Regions from separate parts of the Ensifer sp. 22521 genome, predicted to be linked through region 2. Evidence: predicted binding sites of a transcription regulator. Region 2 holds the regulator's gene; each other region holds the start of a gene.
What was found. The regulator HrcA, encoded in region 2, represses chaperone genes, less so after heat shock. The targets are predictions, from matches to a motif close to GTTAGCACTCNCNNNNNGNGAGTGCTAAC.

Region 1: a site for HrcA is predicted at 4,250-4,278, ahead of groES (co-chaperone GroES). Genes of this name have one in related genera too.
Region 3: a site for HrcA is predicted at 4,025-4,053, ahead of ACTJKE_RS35490 (co-chaperone GroES). Genes of this name have one in related genera too.

Annotation. Positions count from the first base shown of each region.
Region 1 covers NZ_JBQENM010000001.1:145,471-151,597, forward strand. Annotated here, with positions in the region: gene ACTJKE_RS00675 (bifunctional diguanylate cyclase/phosphodiesterase) at 1-1,131, shown strand, start outside; gene ACTJKE_RS00680 (hypothetical protein) at 1,213-1,662, opposite strand; gene groL (chaperonin GroEL) at 2,192-3,832, opposite strand; gene groES (co-chaperone GroES) at 3,895-4,191, opposite strand; gene ACTJKE_RS00695 (TIGR01459 family HAD-type hydrolase) at 4,626-5,474, shown strand; gene ACTJKE_RS00700 (bifunctional riboflavin kinase/FAD synthetase) at 5,488-6,127, shown strand, end outside.
Region 2 covers NZ_JBQENM010000010.1:281,216-287,342, reverse strand. Annotated here, with positions in the region: gene ACTJKE_RS17950 (glutathione S-transferase family protein) at 1-405, shown strand, start outside; gene hemW (radical SAM family heme chaperone HemW) at 436-1,620, opposite strand; gene rdgB (RdgB/HAM1 family non-canonical purine NTP pyrophosphatase) at 1,703-2,347, opposite strand; gene ACTJKE_RS17935 (VOC family protein) at 2,365-2,784, opposite strand; gene rph (ribonuclease PH) at 2,799-3,518, opposite strand; gene hrcA (heat-inducible transcriptional repressor HrcA) at 3,679-4,758, shown strand; gene grpE (nucleotide exchange factor GrpE) at 5,024-5,641, shown strand; gene ACTJKE_RS17915 (D-arabinono-1,4-lactone oxidase) at 5,721-6,127, opposite strand, start outside.
Region 3 covers NZ_JBQENM010000049.1:16,071-22,197, forward strand. Annotated here, with positions in the region: gene ACTJKE_RS35475 (extracellular catalytic domain type 1 short-chain-length polyhydroxyalkanoate depolymerase) at 1-858, opposite strand, end outside; gene ACTJKE_RS35480 (DUF982 domain-containing protein) at 1,439-1,741, opposite strand; gene groL (chaperonin GroEL) at 1,875-3,503, opposite strand; gene ACTJKE_RS35490 (co-chaperone GroES) at 3,560-3,874, opposite strand; partial or broken gene ACTJKE_RS35495 (aspartate-semialdehyde dehydrogenase) at 4,157-4,419, shown strand; gene ACTJKE_RS35500 (hypothetical protein) at 4,898-5,047, shown strand; gene ACTJKE_RS35505 (DUF6522 family protein) at 5,206-5,505, opposite strand; gene ACTJKE_RS35510 (hypothetical protein) at 5,502-5,675, opposite strand; partial or broken gene ACTJKE_RS35515 (RrF2 family transcriptional regulator) at 5,692-6,127, opposite strand, start outside.

The sequences.
Region 1 (6,127 bases), on a different contig from region 2:
CACGGTCATGCCGCCGGCGATTTCGTGCTGGTGACGATTGCCCAGCGCGTGAAGGGCCTGTTGCAGGAAGGCGAGTTCGTGGCGCGCCTCGGCGGCGACGAGTTCGCCGCGGTCAAACGCTTCGAGGAACTGGCCGAACTCAACGACTTCCTGCGGCGGATCGAGAAGAGCTTGCACGAGGGGGAAATGCGCTTCGGCGATTTCGAGCTGAAATCCGGCGGCAGCATGGGCGTCGCCATCTACCCGCAGGATGCGGAAACGGCCGATACGCTGATCAACAATGCCGACCTTGCGATGTACCGGGCGAAGGCCGCGCTCAACCAGACCGTCTGCTTCTACGAGGTTTCGATGGACGAGGCTGCCCGCCAGCGGCGCGCACTTGCCAACGATCTCTGGGATTCCGTCGACAAGAAGCAGCTTGCTCTGCACTACCAGGTGCAGAAGTCGGTGATGACCGGCGTCGTCATCGGCTACGAGGTGCTCCTGCGCTGGCATCATCCCGAACGCGGCATGGTGCCGCCCAGCGAATTCATTCCACTCGCCGAAGAGTGCGGTGCAATCCTGCCGATCGGCGAGTGGGTGCTGCGCGAAGCCTGCCGCGAGGCGGCTGGCTGGGAGAGCAACCACAAGATCGCGGTCAACCTGTCGCCGGTCCAGCTCGCCAATGGCGATATCGTCAGCCTGGTGCAGGACGTGCTTGCCGAGACCGGGCTCAATCCGAACCGGTTGGAGCTTGAGATCACGGAGTCGACGATCATCGACGACAAGGAGCGCGCGCTGCTGACCCTGCGTCAGATCAAGGAGCTCGGCGTGACGATCGCGATCGACGATTTCGGCACCGGGTACTCGTCGCTTGAAACGCTCCGCTCCTTCCCCTTCGACAAGATCAAGCTCGACAAGAGCTTCATGTGGGAAGTGGAGGGCAGCCCGCAGGCCAAGGCGATCGTCCGCGCCATCCTGGCGCTCGGACAGAGCCTGTCGGTGCCGGTCCTTGCCGAGGGCGTCGAGACGCAGACGCAGCTCGATATCCTGCAGGCGGAAGGCTGCGACGAGGCACAGGGCTATCTGCTCGGCCGGCCGGCCCCGATAACGCTCCTGTTCAGCGGCGACGAAGAGGCGGCCGCCGCCTGATCGGCGGACGTCATCATCGCGAGGGTCGCGTCCATGGCGAGCGCCTTGTCTGCGCGAACTGTCGGCCGGGTCAGGCTTGCGCTATTGCCGCAGCAACGTCCGGCCGGCGCCTTCCACCAGGAAGCGCGGGAAGAAGAAGACACCCGTTATCGTGCCGGAATAGCGCTGTTCGAGGCCTGAGGATTCGCCGATGCAGAACAGCGGCTGTTTCTGGCCGTGCTCTTCGAGTGCGATCGTCGTCGAAAAGCAGAAGGATGAGCAGCTTGTCGCCGCCTGCTCGAAAAGCTCGAGCACGTGGTTGCGGTCGGCTGGGTCGTAGCAGCGCACGAAGTTGAGCAGGCCGCATTCGCCGTCGCGCAGGCCATGGATGGCGGCAGCTTTCTCGCCAAGCCGGAACAGCCCCGTGGACAAGTCGCCCGACCAGCCTTCCGCCGCACAGAACTGTTGCAGGAACTCATGATGTGGCAGGTCGAGGTGCGGCTGTCCCGGAGAGCCGAGGGGAACGGAATTTGCTCTCGTGATCTTGAACACGGTCTACCCCAGCAGCATTCCTGGACATCGTCTTCGACGCCCCAGGAAACACGTCCTATTGTGCAAATTCCGCCCAACCATCCACCAATGCAAGAGTACACGCCACCTATTGCGGGCGTTTGTTCAACTCGAAAGGTCGCGAGATAGTAATGAAGCTCGCCTACGAAGTAATTTCGTCGGCGAGGTCGGCTCAATTTGCGATTAAATACTTATATGCTTTTCGTGATATTCTCGAAGAGGTCTCGGATGTTCGGTTAGTGCGAAAAAGCTTCGGCAATTGTTCGCCCGCTTGAGTTCGCTACCCGATCTCCCATCAATCTCCGCCCACTTGGGGCGCTGTTATAGTTCGTTTTTTTTCGACTTCAACGGTTTTTTGAAACCGGACTACAACCGGCGGCTTTTTTCTGCGGAGAGATTGGCGGGGGGCTCGCCCAGCCGCGAACGGCATTGATAAAAAACGAGAAAGGGCGACCCGAGGGCCGCCCTTCCGATCCGGATGGATCGCTAATGTGAAAAGGCTATCGCCTTATCACATCATGTCCATTCCACCCATGCCGCCCATGCCGCCCGGCATGCCAGCAGGTGCATCCTTCTTCGGCAGTTCGGCGATCATGGCTTCCGTCGTGACGAGGAGGCCGGCAACCGAAGCTGCGTCCTGAAGGGCGGTGCGAACGACCTTGACCGGGTCGATGATGCCCATGGCGATCATGTCGCCATATTCGCCGGTCTGGGCGTTGTAGCCGAAGTTGTCCTGGTCCTTGTCGAGGATCTTCCCGACAACGATCGAAGCTTCGTCACCAGCGTTCTCTGCGATCTGGCGGGCCGGAGCCTGCAGAGCGCGACGAACGATGTTGATGCCGGCTTCCTGGTCGTCGTTGGCACCCTTGACGGTGATCTTGACGGAAGAACGCAGCAGGGCAACGCCGCCGCCCGGTACGATGCCTTCCTGAACAGCAGCGCGCGTCGCGTTGAGAGCGTCGTCGATGCGGTCCTTCTTTTCCTTCACTTCGACTTCCGTCGAGCCGCCAACGCGGATCACGGCAACGCCGCCAGCGAGCTTGGCAAGACGTTCCTGCAGCTTTTCGCGGTCGTAGTCGGAGGTGGTTTCTTCGATCTGGGCCTTGATCTGGGCAACGCGGCCTTCGATGTCGGCCTTCTGGCCGGCGCCGTCGACGATCGTCGTGTTTTCCTTGGAGATCGAAACCTTCTTCGCACGGCCGAGCATGTCGAGCGTGACGTTTTCGAGCTTGATGCCGAGGTCTTCGGAGATCACGGTGCCGCCCGTCAGGATGGCGATGTCTTCGAGCATGGCCTTGCGGCGATCGCCGAAGCCCGGAGCCTTGACAGCAGCAATCTTCAGGCCGCCACGCAGCTTGTTGACGACGAGCGTTGCAAGAGCTTCGCCTTCTACGTCTTCAGCGATGATCAGGAGCGGCTTGCCGGTCTGAACGACAGCTTCGAGAACCGGGAGCATGGCCTGGAGGTTCGAGAGCTTCTTCTCGTGGAGGAGAACGAAGACGTCGTCGAGGTCAGCGACCATCTTTTCCGGGTTGGTGACGAAGTAGGGGCTGAGGTAGCCGCGGTCGAACTGCATGCCTTCGACGACTTCGAGTTCGGTTTCGGCGGTCTTGGCTTCTTCAACCGTGATGACGCCTTCGTTGCCGACCTTCTGCATCGCTTCAGCAATGTCGAGGCCGATCTGACGCTCGCCGTTTGCCGAGATCGTGCCGACCTGTGCGACTTCTTCCGAAGTGTTGATCTTCTTGGCCTTGGCCTGGAGATCCTTGACGACTTCGGTGACGGCGAGGTCGATACCGCGCTTCAGGTCCATCGGGTTCATGCCGGCAGCAACGGCCTTGGCGCCTTCGCGAACGATCGCCTGGGCAAGAACGGTTGCAGTCGTGGTGCCGTCGCCGGCGATGTCGTTGGTCTTCGAAGCAACTTCGCGGACCATCTGGGCGCCCATGTTTTCGAACTTGTCTTCGAGTTCGATTTCCTTGGCGACCGATACGCCGTCCTTGGTGATGCGCGGAGCGCCGAAGGACTTGTCGATGATGACGTTACGACCCTTCGGGCCGAGCGTGACCTTTACCGCGTCAGCGAGGATGTCGACGCCACGCAGCATCTTTTCGCGCGCGGTGCGGCCGAACTTGATTTCTTTTGCAGCCATTAGAGAAAACTCCCGGGCTCATTGCCCATTGGTTGTCATAAAAAGGGGTGGACGACGGCTGATCAGCCGATGATGCCCATGATGTCGGCTTCCTTCATGATCAGAAGGTCTTCGCCGTTGATCTTGACTTCGGTGCCCGACCACTTGCCGAACAGAACGCGGTCGCCAGCCTTGACGTCGAGAGCAACAACCTTGCCGCTTTCGTCACGGGCGCCCGAACCGACGGCGACGATTTCGCCTTCCTGCGGCTTTTCCTTGGCGGTGTCCGGAATGATGATACCGCCCTTGGTCTTCTCTTCAGACTCGACGCGGCGAACGACGACGCGGTCGTGCAGCGGGCGGAAGTTGGTGCTTGCCATTAGTCTAATCCCTCGATCAAATGACATTACGGATCGCTGATCGACCCGATGGATGGGTGTTAGCACTCTCATTTATCGAGTGCTAGCGATGCCGAGATAAGCCTGGGTATGGGGTGAGTCAAGGATCGGCGCCTAGATTTTTTGCCGGCGGCAGTAGCCTTGGGCGAGCGCAGCAGGCGAGGGCGTAGGCAGCCTAGCCCCATTCTTGGCGAAATGTAGGCGATCGCGTCGACGAATGGCATTGGCGGGATTTTGACGGTTGATAACCGCTACAAAGTGCTTTGGCGAAGCGGGCGGCATCGGCAATGCACTTTTCTTTGACGCCCGACACCGCCGGAATCCTTGGGAGGGGGCGCCTTTTTCGGGCGCCGAGACTTGTAATCTCCTGCCTTCCTTGCCATGCAAGCCGGAAACCGTGTTTGCAGGAAGCCAGAATGGCCGCAAGGATCAACAGTTTTCGGGAAATCGCTGCGCGCTACGACGTGGTGCTGTGCGATGTCTGGGGCGTTCTTCATAACGGCGTGCAGGCCTTTGCCTCCGCTTGCGAGGCGTTGGCCGAGGCGCGTGCCGCCGGCCTGACTGTGGTGCTGATCACCAACTCGCCGCGTCCGCATCCGGGTGTGAAGATCCAGATCCGCGGTCTCGGCGTGCCGGACGAAGCCTACGACCGGATCGTGACCTCGGGCGATGTGACCCGCGCGCTGATCGCCGCCGCCGCCAAAAAGATCTTCTTCATCGGTGCCGAGCGCGACCTGCCGCTGCTCGAAGGCCTGGGAACGCAGATCGTTTCGTCGGAAGATGCTGAGACGGTCGTTTGTGCCGGCTTCTATGACGACGAAACCGAAACGCCGGAGCATTACCGCGCGACACTGACGGGGCTTGCCAAGCGCAAGATCCCGTTCATCTGTGCCAATCCGGATCTGGTGGTCGAGCGCGGCCACAGGCTGATCCCCTGTGCCGGCGCAATCGCCAAGCTCTATGAAGAGCTCGGTGGCGAGGCGCGCATTGCCGGCAAGCCCTATATCGCCATCTACCGTGCGGCGCTGACGGAGGCGAAGGCCGTTCGTGGCGCGCTTGACCTGTCGCGTGTCATCGCCGTTGGCGACGGCATGCCGACGGACGTCAAGGGTGCCCAGGATGCCGGCTTCGATCTGCTCTATATCAGTGCCGGTATCCACGCCCAGGAATACATGAACGAAAGCCGCACCGACGAGGCGAAGCTCGCCGCCTTCCTGAAGAAGGAAGGCGCGTCGCCGAAATATTGGATGCCGCGGCTCGCCTGACGGGAAGACGGAGATGACGGTTTTTCATCGCAACGAGACCCGTGATCCGCTTCCGCAGCATCTGCGCGGCGGCGTCGTCGCGATCGGTAACTTCGACGGCGTGCACCGTGGTCACCAGTCGGTGCTCAATCGGGCGCTGGAGGAGGCCAATGCGCGCGGTGTGCCGGCGCTCGTGCTGACCTTCGAGCCGCATCCGAGAACCGTGTTCCGTCCGGAAACCCCGGTCTTCCGACTGACGCCGGCACCGCTGAAGGCGCGCATTCTCGAAGGCATGGGTTTCGGCGCCGTCATCGAGTATCCGTTCGACCGCACCTTCTCGCAGCTTTCCGCATCGGATTTTATCCACCGTATCCTGCTCGAATGGCTGCACGCCTCGCATGTCGTCACCGGTTTCGATTTTCACTTCGGCAAGGGGCGCGAGGGCGGCCCCGCCTTCCTGATGGCGGCCGGCGGCGATAACGGATTTGGCGTGACGCTCGTCGATGCCTTCCGCGACGAAAACGCATCGGTCATCTCGTCCAGTTACGTGCGCTCGCTGCTTGGCGAAGGTGATGTCTCGCAAGCTGCCGGCATGCTCGGCTATCGCTATCTGGTCGAGGCGGAAGTGATCGGCGGCAAGAAGCTCGGCCGCGAACTCGGCTTTCCCACCGCCA
Region 2 (6,127 bases):
TGCGCCTATCTCGACACGCTGCATGACGGACGCAAGCTGATCCCGGAAAGCGGCGAACCGCGCTGGCGGGCGCTGCGCATGCAGTCGGTGGCGCAGGTCCTTGCCCAGACCGGGATCGGTTTGCGCTGGGAGTGGGAGAGGCGCCCGGAACATCTGCGTTATCCGGAACTCGCCAAGGGGTATGAAGAGAAGATCGAGGAAACATATGATTGGCTGGAGCGCACGCTGGAGCCCGAGGCGGCCGTTGATATCGGCCAGATCGCGCTGGCGACGGCGCTCTCCTGGATGGCATTTCGCAACCTGCCATCGTTCCGTAACCGCCCAACGCTGACACGCTGGTTTGACGTGTTCGAGGAGCGCGCCTCGATGCGGGCGACGCCGCTCTCCGGTGAAACGTTCGATTGAGTCTGTAGCCGGCGAAGACCGCCTGCTGCCTCAGGGGCAAGCGAGGTCGGCCACCACGGCGTCGAGGATCATCATGCCGGCCGGCGTGCAGCGCAGGCGCGAATTTCCGAGCCGCTCGATGAAGCCGTTGTCGATCAGGAACTGTTCGCGCTCCGGGTCCGGATCGCGGCCGGAAAGGGTCTGCCAGCGGGCAAGGTCGACGCCTTCCTTGAGGCGCAGGCCCATCAGCAGCAGTTCATCCGACTGCGCTTCGAGATCGAGCGCCTCGCGCTCGACCATGCCGTGGCCGTAGGTCTCGACGAGGCGCAGCCATTCCTCGGGCTTGCGTTCGGTGGCCGTGGCGATCTTCCCGCTGCCGATGCCGAGGCGCCCGTGTGCGCCGGGGCCAATACCCGCATAGTCGCCATAGCGCCAGTAGGTCAGGTTGTGCCGGCTTTCAGCACCCGGACGGGCGTGGTTGGAGACCTCGTAGGCCGGCATGCCGATCGATGCCGTGATCTCCTGCGTTGCCTCGTAGAGCACGGCCGATTGTTCGCCGTCCGGAACGATGAGCTTTCCGGCCTTGTGCAGGCCGTAGAAGGGCGTGCCCTCTTCGATTGTCAGCTGGTAGAGCGACAGGTGATCGACCGCGTAGGAGACGGCCTCCTTCAACTCGCGCTCCCACTCTTCGACCGTCTGGTTCGGGCGGGCGTAGATCAGGTCGAAGGACATGCGCGGGAAGATCTCGCGCGCCAGCCGGATCGCCTTCAGCGCGTCTTCGACATTGTGCAGCCGCCCCAGGAATTTGAGGTCGCGGTCGTTCAGCGCCTGGACGCCGAGCGAGACGCGGTTGACGCCAGCAGCACGATAGCCGTGGAAGCGCGTCGCCTCGACACTCGAAGGGTTGGCTTCCATGGTGATCTCGATGCCGTCGGGCACGTGCCAATGGCGAGCGATACCCTGGAGGATCGCGTCCACCGTCGAGGGCTCCATCAGCGACGGCGTGCCGCCGCCCATGAAGATGCTGGTGACGGTGCGCGGACCTGAGAGCTCACGCACCTCTTCCATCTCCTTCAGAAACGCGGCAACGAAACGCGGCTGGTCCACGGGCTGGTGGCGCACATGGCTGTTGAAGTCGCAATAGGGGCATTTGGCCGCGCAGAACGGCCAGTGTACATAGACCCCGAAACCGGGGTCCATGCCGTCACCAATCGCCGATAGCGTGGCCGTCTGCATCGTTGCGTCTCTCATGGTCACTTTCAGTAGGGAGCGGGATGCGGGCGGGAAACCGCACACACTTTTCCTCATCCCGCTCAGATCAGGCTCCGAGGCAGGTCTCGGCAAAAATCTTGAAGGCGCGGGCGCGGTGCGACAGGGCCTGCGCATCGCCCGGCTTCCAACCGTGTTTCTCGTCGGCGCTCATTTCGCCGAAAGTGGTCTCGTAGCCCTTCGGCTGGAAGACCGGATCGTAGCCAAAACCCTGGCTGCCGCGCGGCGGCCAGACCACGAAGCCTTCGACCTCGCCACGGAAGAGCTCGACATGGCCGTCCGGCCAGGCAAGGCAGAGCACCGAGACGAAGCGGGCGGCGCGCTCGGAGGGCGTCGTTGCGCCCTTTTCCTGCAGTGCGTTTTCGACCTTCTCCATCGCCATAGCGAAATCACGGCTGCCGTCCTCGCGCTCGGCCCAGTTGGCGGTATAGACGCCGGGCGCACCGTCGAGTGCGTCGATTGAAAGACCGGAATCGTCCGAAAGCGCCGGCAGACCCGAGGCCTTGGCGGAGGCGAGCGCCTTGATGGTGGCGTTCTCCTCGAAGGTGGTGCCGGTTTCGTCGGGCTCGATGAAATTGAGGTCCGCCGCCGACTTCGCCTCGAAGCCGAGCGGGCCGATGAGATCGCGGATTTCGCGGATCTTGCCGGCATTGTGGCTGGCGACGATCAGCGTCTTGTTGTCGAGTTTGCGCATGGTATCTCGTTTCATATTCATTCGATGGACCAGAGGCCCGGCTCCGCACATTCAAGGCTGTTGCCGGCCGGATCGCGGAAGTAGAAGGATCGCGCCCCGTTCGGCCAGCGAAGATCGCTTTCGATCTTGATACCGGCCGCTACCAGTTTCGCTTTCCAGGCGTCGAGCGCCTCGGCGCGCACGCGAAAGCACATGTGTCCCCGGCCGGTCGTGCCATGCGGTGGCACCGGCAGGGTGGCGTCCGGCGCCGGCGGTTTCACCGTCTCGGCCGGATTGAAGATCAAAAGCACGCCTTGGCCGCAGCGGAAGAACACGTGCCGGTTTCCAGCGCGGGTGATCTTCTCAAGGCCGAGAACGCCGCCGTAGAAGGCCTCGGCGGCATCGAGATCGGTCGCGTAGAGCGCAGTCTCGAGTATGCCTTCCAGTGCCGGGGCCATCTTTTCTCCTGTGGTCAGCCTGCAATCGCCTGCTTCTGCAGCGCGACCAGTTCGGCAATGCCGTTCTTTGCCAAGCCCATCAGGCTTGCGAATTCCTCTTCCGAGAACGGCTTGCCTTCGGCCGTGCCCTGGATTTCAACGATGCCGCCGGAGCCGGTCATGACGAAGTTGGCGTCGGTCTCGGCGGCGGAATCTTCGAGGTAATCGAGGTCGATCACGGACTGGTTGGCGAAGATGCCGCAGGAGATGGCGGCGACATGGTCCTTCAGGACCTTCTCGACCTTGACCATGTTGCGCGCTTCCATCCACTTCAGGCAATCGTAGAGAGCGATCCAGGCACCGGTGATCGAGGCCGTGCGCGTGCCGCCATCGGCCTGAATGACGTCGCAGTCGATCGAGATCTGGCGCTCGCCGAGCGCCGGAAGGTCGACGACGGCGCGCAGCGACCGGCCGATCAGGCGCTGGATTTCCTGGGTGCGGCCGCTCTGCTTGCCGTTTGCCGCCTCACGCTTCATGCGCTCGCCGGTGGCGCGCGGCAGCATGCCGTATTCCGCCGTCACCCAACCCTTGCCGCCGTTGCGCAGCCAGGCCGGAACCTTTTCCTCAAGGCTGGCGGTGCACAGCACGTGCGTGTCGCCGAACCGCACCAGACAGGAGCCTTCCGCGTGCTTGGAAAAATTGCGCTCGAAAGAAACCTTGCGCATTTGGTCGGTTTTTCTGCCGGATGGCCGCATCGTCAACTCCTATCGTATCTCGTCAGCCTTCTAGAGCATGGCGCAGGCAAAGGGAACCGGTGGATAGCCGGGGGACCAGTCGATTTTTCCCTTTTGCCATCGGGCGGCAGGATCATTATATTCCGGGCACGGCAGGATGTGCCTGCGAGTGTGGAGTGACATGGTACTGCGCAATCCCGGAGCAAAGGAAATCGCAGCCGCGCTGGATGAGCGCTCGGGCGAAATTTTCCGTCGCATCGTGGAAACCTATCTGACGAGCGGCGAGCCGCTCGGCTCGCGCAATCTGTCGCGGCTCCTGCCGATGTCGCTCTCTCCCGCTTCCGTTCGCAATGTGATGAGCGATCTCGAAGATCTCGGTCTCATCTACTCGCCGCATGTCAGCGCTGGCCGTCTGCCCACCCAGACGGGGCTGCGCTTCTTCGTCGATGCCTTCATGCAGGTCGGCAATCTCTCGGTCGAGGACCGGGCGTCGATCGACCGTCAGGTTCGGCGCGATGATCATATGCAGCCGGTCGATGCGCTGCTGACCGAAGCCAGCCAGATGCTGTCAGGCATGTCACGCGGGGCCGGCCTCGTCATCACCGCCAAGGCCGATCCCGTACTGAAGCATGTCGAGTTCATTCGCCTGGCGCCGACCAAGGCGCTGGCCGTTCTCGTCGGCGAGCACGACCAGGTGGAAAACCGCATCGTCGAGCTGCCCGCCGGGGTCACCAGCTCGCAGCTCACCGAAGCCGCGAATTTCCTCAACGCCCATCTTGCCGGCCAGACGATCGGCGAGGTGCGCGCTCAGCTTGAAACGGTGAAGCGGACGGTGCGCGGCGAACTCGACGCGCTGTCGCAAGACCTCGTCGAGCGCGGTCTCGCCATCTGGTCGGGCAATGAAGGCGACGAGAAGCCGGCGCGGTTGATCGTGCGCGGCCGTGCCAATCTGCTCGAAGGGCTGGAGGGGGCCGAGGATATCGATCGGCTGCGCATGCTCTTCGACGACCTCGAAAAGAAGGACAGCCTGATCGAGCTGCTCGATCTTGCCGAGAGCGGTCCGGGCGTCCGGATCTTCATCGGCTCGGAAAACAAGCTCTTCTCGCTCTCCGGCTCCTCGCTGATCGTCGCGCCCTATCGCGATGGCGAGGATCGCATCGTCGGCGCGGTCGGCGTCATCGGGCCGACGCGGCTCAACTACTCCCGCATCGTGCCGATGGTCGATTATACCGCGCAGCTGATGTCGAGGCTTTCCCGCTAAAGGCGGGCTTTTAGTCGCTGCATGTCTCCTTAAATCGACCTCGATCAAGGACAAAGACATGCAGCAAATCAAAGTGTTACAGCGACCTTTGCGCGTCTGATAAGTCGCGCGGCGCTGTAGGAGCGCGATTGGACCCTTGATTTTTCGGCCCCAAACCTCGATATCGGCTTCAAATCCAGTCACAGCGCATTTTTGCTGACACGCAGGCTCGCGCTTGCGGCGTGGAAATGCGAAGGACGATAGAGACGACACTGCGGAGAACGTCATGACCGACGATACGAACAAGCACGGACCCGAGGCCACCGACGAGGTATTCGATGCCGCGCCCGATGTTGCCGACGCCGCTGAAGCTGCGCCGGTTGCCGAGCCCGATCCGTTGGAGCTCGCGAGAGCCGAGAGCGCCGAGCTGCGTGACAAGTACCTTCGACTTGCCGCCGAGATGGACAACCTGCGCCGCCGCACCGAACGCGACGTGAAGGATGCGAAGTCCTATTCCGTCGCCGGCTTCGCCCGCGACATGCTCGCCGTTTCGGATAACCTGCGCCGCGCCCTCGATGCCATTCCGGCAGAGGCCAGGGAAGCAGGCGAGGCTGGCCTCACCGCCCTGATCGAGGGCGTGGAAATGACCGAGCGCTCGATGCTTTCAGCGCTTGAGCGCCACGGCGTCAAGAAGCTTGAGCCGGAAGGCCAGAAGTTCGACCCGAACTTCCATCAGGCAATGTTCGAGATTCCCAATGCGGACGTGCCCAACAACACGGTGTTGCAGGTCGTTCAAGCCGGCTACGTGATCGGTGACCGTGTTCTGCGTCCGGCCATGGTCGGCGTCTCCAAGGGCGGACCGAAGGTCGTGGCCGGCGAAAACGGTGACGCACCGACTGCCTGATCCAACTGATCAGAGTTTAAAGAAACGCCGCGCGAAGTTCGCGCGGCGTTTTTGTTTTGAGCGGCGTCAGCCGCAAACGCTATCCGAAAAGCTGGTGCAGGTGATCGTTGAGGAAGCGGCCCTCCGGATCGACCTTGGCCCTCAGCGCCCGGAAATCGCCTGCACGGGGATAGAGCGCCGTCACATCCTCGGCGCCGAGGAAATGCAGCTTGCCCCAATGCGGCCGTGAGCCGTACTGCCGCAGGATCGTATCGACATCCCTCAGGTAGTCCCAATAATCGGTTCCCGGCTCGCCCGAGACCGAGAGCGTGATCGAGTCCTGCTCGAAGAAGGGGCTGATCCAGCCGGTGTCTCCGGCGGTGAAACGGTACTCGATCGGATAGATGCAGGTCGGGTGCTTTTCCAGCATCAGCTTGCGCACCGCCTTCACCGCATCCTTGCCGTGGGCGACGGGCACCGCATATTCGAGTTCGTGGAAATTCGGCA
Region 3 (6,127 bases), on a different contig from region 2:
GCTTTTGACGTCGATTGGCGTGCCGTGGCCCATGCCCTTGACGCGATTGAGCTGTAGGCGCTCCGTCCCGTCAGCACCTACCCAGACCAGGCGTTCAAGCCGTCGCTGTATATGTGATCGAGGGGTTGCTTTTGCATCGTGGATGCCCCGCCACTGCTCGACAATCGCGTCTGCATTGGCCGAGTTGACGATTGCGTCCTGGGTTCCCTGCCAGACCGATATTGAAGGCCATGGCCCCTTTGACTTGGAAGCAGATCGAAGCAGCTTTTGAAGCGATTGTCCGTCGGGAATGCCTTGCGCCCGCATCCGGTCGAACGCCTGTGGTATCGTGTGCGCTGTCCCATAGGGAACGCCCGCTATGATTGCGCCGCCGGCAAAGACTTCAGGATAGGTCGCCAGCATCACATTCGCCATAGCGCCGCCTGCCGACAGGCCGGTGATATAGACCCGGCTGGCATCGATGCCATAGCGTGCTTCAGCGGCCTCGATCATCTGGCGGATCGAAAGCGCTTCCCCTCGATCGCGCGCTATGTCGTTCGACTGGAACCAATTGAAGCAGAGATTGGCATTGTTGGTGCGGATCTGCTGAGGAAACAAGACGACAAAGCCGTTCTCGTCGGCCAGTTTGCTCCATCCCGAGCCAGTATCGTATGTCGCCGCCGTCTGAGTACAGCCATGGAGCACCACGACAAGCGCCGGCCGCGGAGATATTTTGGATGGGACATGAACCCTTGCCTCGAGCTGGCCTGGGTTCGATCCAAAGGCCTCGAATGGAGCCAGGTGGCTTTCGCGGCGAGGCGCGACCGGATTTGTGCGGAATTGTTTGAGAAGGGCGAGGGTGTTGGACAGCGAGCGCATGACAGACCTCCAGGCCGTAACGGCCAGGATGGCTATCATAGCGGCCTTAGGCAGCTATCGGACTTGATTGCTGCAATGCACAATTAATGCTGTGACGCAATATTTCAATAGCGGATCGTTGAATTCGCACGTAACGACTTGGTCGAGTTTAACGGAGGCGCTCACAAATACGTCAATCCAGCCAACGGTTAAGGAAGGTAAGGCAAGACCGTCGCCAAATCGGGCTATGGTCGAGGGTGGTAATGACCACATCCCATTGTGAATTGGGATCGAGAAGGCCCTATGCCTGGATGATCCGTAGTGCCCGGATACCGGCCGCGTGGAGCAGCGCGGCCCTCGTCGTATCGCGGTCTCGTTTTTCGATGCCGCCCGCGGTGGTCTGCAGATCCATCACAGGATCTGCTGCTGTCCGGATCGGCACGATACCGACCTGCTCCCGCATCTCACGGATGGTGGCGACGGCACGTCGAGCAGCTGTCGCACTTCAGAATGTACCTTCTGTGCAAGGATCGCATAATGTATCGTCGGGAACGAGGTAGGCGGAGAGGCCGCAAGCGCAGCCTCTCACGGGAAGGTCAGTTCACGGCGAGATTCGACCGCCACCGGACTTCGCTTTGATCATCCACGGCAGAACCGCGGGAGCTTTCACGAGTATGCCCTTCTTCTTCGCGAAGGCGCGGAGGGCGTCTCGCGCCACCTGAACGGGCTTGTGACCGTCATGGGCCAGGTAGCACGTCTTCAGGGTCGCGTCATGAATGATGTCGCGATTTCCTTTAGACCATTCCTCAAGGAAATCGATCGCATCGTGCAGGTTTGTGATTTCGAGGACCAGATCCTTCCTTTCACGCAGGTAAACTGGCCGGTCAAACATCTTCGTTTGCATTTCTACCTCACTGAATAGCTCCGTCACCACTCCCAACCTGAGCAGCCAGTCATCCAGCGGTGCCCAGTCGGTGGGGCCGGTCGGTTGGATTTCGTCAGGCCCGCTCTCGGGAGAACGGGCCTGAACCATCGCTCTAGAAGTCCATTCCTGCGCCGGCCGGTAGTGCTGGCGCGGCGTCCTTCTTAGGCTTCTCAGCGATCATCGCCTCGGTCGTAACCAGGAGGCCCGCGACGGAGGCAGCATCCTGGAGCGCGGTGCGCACCACCTTGGCCGGGTCGATCACACCTTGTATATACAGGTCGCCATATTCACCGGTCTGAGCGTTCCACCCGTAGGGGAAGTCCGTTTTCTCGCGCAGCTTGCCGACGATGATTGAGCCTTCGGCGCCAGCATTCTCAGCGATTTGTCGAACCGGTGCCTCGACCGCACGCCTCACGATCTCGATCCCAACCTTTTGGTCTTGATTGGCCGAAGGGAGATCGTCGAGCGCCTTGACCGCCCGTAGCAGCGCGACACCGCCACCAGGCAGAATACCTTCTTCCACTGCCGCTCGGGTGGCATGCAGCGCATCGTCGACGCGGTCTTTCTTTTCCTTCACCTCTACCTCGGTCGAGCCGCCGACACGAATGACGGCAACACCGCCGGCGAGTTTGGCCAGGCGCTCCTGCAGCTTCTCGCGATCGTAGTCGGACGTGGTTTCTTCGATCTGGGCGCGGATCTGCGAGACACGGCCGTCAATATCAGCTTTGGCGCCAACGCCGTCGATGATCGTTGTGTTCTCCTTCTCGATCGTGACTTTCTTCGCCCGGCCGAGCATGTCGAGGGTGACATTCTCGAGCTTGATACCGACGTCGTCAGACACAATCGTGCCGCCGGTGAGAACGGCGATATCTTCAAGCATGGCCTTGCGGCGATCGCCGAAGCCCGGAGCCTTGACAGCTGCGATCTTCAGGCCGCCGCGCAACTTGTTGACGACCAGCGTTGCGAGCGCTTCGCCTTCGACATCTTCAGCAATGATCAGCAGCGGCTTGCTGGATTGCACCACCGCTTCGAGCACCGGCAGCATGGCTTGAAGGTTGGAAAGCTTCTTCTCGTGAATGAGGATGTAGGGATCGTCGAATTCGGTCCGCATCTTGTCGGCATTCGTCACGAAATACGGACTGAGATAGCCGCGGTCGAACTGCATACCTTCGACGACTTCGAGTTCGGTCTCCGCCGTCTTGGCTTCCTCGACGGTGATGACACCTTCATTCCCTACCTTTTGCATCGCCTCCGCGAGATAACGGCCGATTTCCTCGTCGCCGTTGGCCGAGATCGTGCCGACTTGAGCGATCTCCGAGTTGTTGGAGATCTTGCGGGCGTTGGTCTTGAGTTCCTTCACGATCGCGTCAACCGCGAGATCAATGCCGCGCTTGAGATCCATGGGATTCATGCCGGAAGCAACCGCCTTAGCCCCTTCCTTGACGATCGCCTGCGCCAGCACGGTGGCCGTGGTCGTTCCGTCACCGGCGAGATCGTTGGTTTTGGAGGCGACTTCGCGCAGCATCTGCGCGCCCATATTCTCGAACTTGTCTTCCAGTTCGATTTCCTTGGCGACCGAGACGCCGTCCTTGGTGATGCGAGGGGCGCCAAAGGACTTGTCGATAACGACATTGCGCCCCTTTGGGCCGAGCGTCACCTTGACGGCATTGGCAAGGACATCGACCCCACGCAGCATGCGTTCACGGGCATCGGTGTGAAACTTGACTTCTTTCGCAGCCATTTCCTTAACTCCTCAATAGGCAGCTATTTGACTGATGGATTTATGGTGTGGTTGGCTCAGGCTGCCTGCTGGCGCTCGACTTGGGCTTCGAGGACACCGAGGACCTCGCTCTCTTTCATGATCAGCAGGTCTTCCCCGTCGATCTTGATCTCGGTCCCTGACCACTTGCCGAACAGGATGCGGTCGCCTGCCTTGACATCGAGCGCTTGGACCTGGCCCGCTTCGTTGCGTTCGCCAGGGCCGACGGCGACGACTTCACCCTCCTGAGGTTTCTCCTTTGCGGTATCGGGAATGATGATCCCGCCCCTGGTTTTCTCTTCCGATTCAACCCGGCGGACGAGAATACGATCATGCAGCGGTCGGAAAGACATGTTTTCCTCCATGGACAAACAGTAGTGACGTTGTTCCCCCATCACCGGACCGGATGACCAGTCCGGACGGGTACAAAACCTCATATGAGCGTCTTGCGCAAAATCATCTGGTTTCACGACTTTTCGGATTCAAGGGGTGAAACCAAAAAAATTAGCACTCGCATCGCGGGGCTGCTAACGTGCTGTAAAGGAACAACAAAGCCCTGCTTTGCGCTGAGAATTCCGTTGATAACCGCGAACAATTACGCCGCCTTAGCGCTTATTGAGTAACGGAGATGAAGCATGCGATATTCATCGGCTTTCGAGCGTCAAATAAACGGCTACGGACTGACCACCGCGCATATCCTTTACCGCATTCCCGATTTAGAATCCGTTCTGCGGACCTAAGTCTGGCTCTTGCTCCCGACTTTCCTGAAATGCAGAAATTCCTCGTTTTCTGGCAAGCCAATCTCGACGGTCCGCTGCATTCCGTTCGCTATACCCATCAGCGCCTGATCCGACCGAACGAATGGCGCAGTATTGCAGGTGAGTTCAAGCTGCACTGAGATTTGCGTCGCGACCATAGATGTGGGGCGGCGTCTCGATCTCGCCACATGAGGCCGGACACACGTCAGCGCCTGACCACATGCCTGTACCGAAGTAAGATTCCGCTTGCATCTTCCGGGGCGTCCACACACGTCCCATTGCTGGCGATTGCCGGTGTCTCGAGCGACCTTCTGTCGAGGTGGCGCGGGGACGCCAGCGGGTCGTCGGCGGCGCGGCGTGCCGGGACAAGTCGCTCCACCAAGCGGATGACGACGGGAGACAGCGGCAGAAACACGGCTGCGACCAGCAGGTTGAAGGCGGCGTGGAGGCCGACGGCGGTTTCATCCGCCCGTTTGAAAACATGTGCTGATCGGCGCGACATGGCTCCTGCTCGCCGTTGGCCACTAAGATTATCGCCCGGTGGCAGAGCGGTACATTGTCACGTAGCATCCTCGCGTTAATGTGGTATTTGATATACTACATTAACGGGGAGCGCCCATGGACACGGACGAAGTACGCAAGCCTATGGTTTTTTCTGGCGAGCAGGTGAGCGGCAGAGATCTCAATGGCAGCAGCCTGATGCCGATGCTCGTCGTCGGGCTTGTGCTGGTTGCAATTGGCTACGCGGCCGTGATGATCTTTGTCTAGGCAGCCGTTTCAGGGGTGGGAGGGGCGTAACCTACGAGGCGGGCGCCCATTAAATGCGCTCCACTGGATAGGCGAAGCAGAGCCAGGCTGGTTGGCGGGCCACCGTAGAGAGGCTGCCTCCGGGACGTCAGCGGCCTATCGCCGTTGGTGGCCTGTTTCTACCGCTGCGCGGTGTGTGTGATTGTGGAAAGAACGTCTACGCGCTGTGTCCTGACTGAGCCGTCCGCCTCGACGATTGCCTGCCAGCGCCTATTGCCGCAGCGCACAGAAAGGCGCCAGCGGCCGTCATCCTCTCCTACCCCGCGTTCCACACGGGAGGAGACCAGGCCGCGGCGCATGTGGTCGCGCAAGGTTTGCGTCGGCCAGTTGAAGCGTGCCGCAAGCATCTCTGCCGGCAACAGGAATTCGCCTGCTGCATCGCGGGAAAGAACGAGCGGCTGGGTGTTGATTTCCATCATGACAGCGTCTCGCGCGCAGTCGGCGCAACGAGCAAGGAACCCTTGCCGCCGTCGAAGGCGATGGCAAGGCGAACGCAATGGACGATGCGCGGCGCCCGGTCGAGCAGGTGCATGGCGAACTCCGGCGGATGCGGCATGTGGAGCGCAGCAATCATCAATCCCGATACCATCCAGTCCCCCTTCGTCTCACGCAGCGTTCGCATTGATACCGAGCAGCGGGCCGAGCGCCGCCCGGTTCTGCACGATGTCGGCTAGCGTGTACTTGTCGAGCACGGCGAGGAACGCGCCTAGCGCCTCGTGCAGCATGCCCTTGAGCTGACAGGCTGGCGAAATCACGCAGCTGTGCCCTCCTGCTTGCATGCATTCGGCCAGCGCGAACTCCTCCTCGGTCGCTCGCACCAGCGCGCCAACAGCGATCTCCTCCGATGCCCTCGCGAGCCGGATGCCGCCCGCACGCCCGCGCGTCGTTTCGACGATTCCGAGGTCGCGCAAAGTCTGCGCCACCTTAAGGAGGTGGTTGCGTGAAAGCCCATAGGCTTGCGCCACGTCATTGACCGTGCATGTGCCGTTCCGTCGCGTCGCGGCGAAGATCAGCATGCGCAGGGCATAGTCGGTGTGGAGT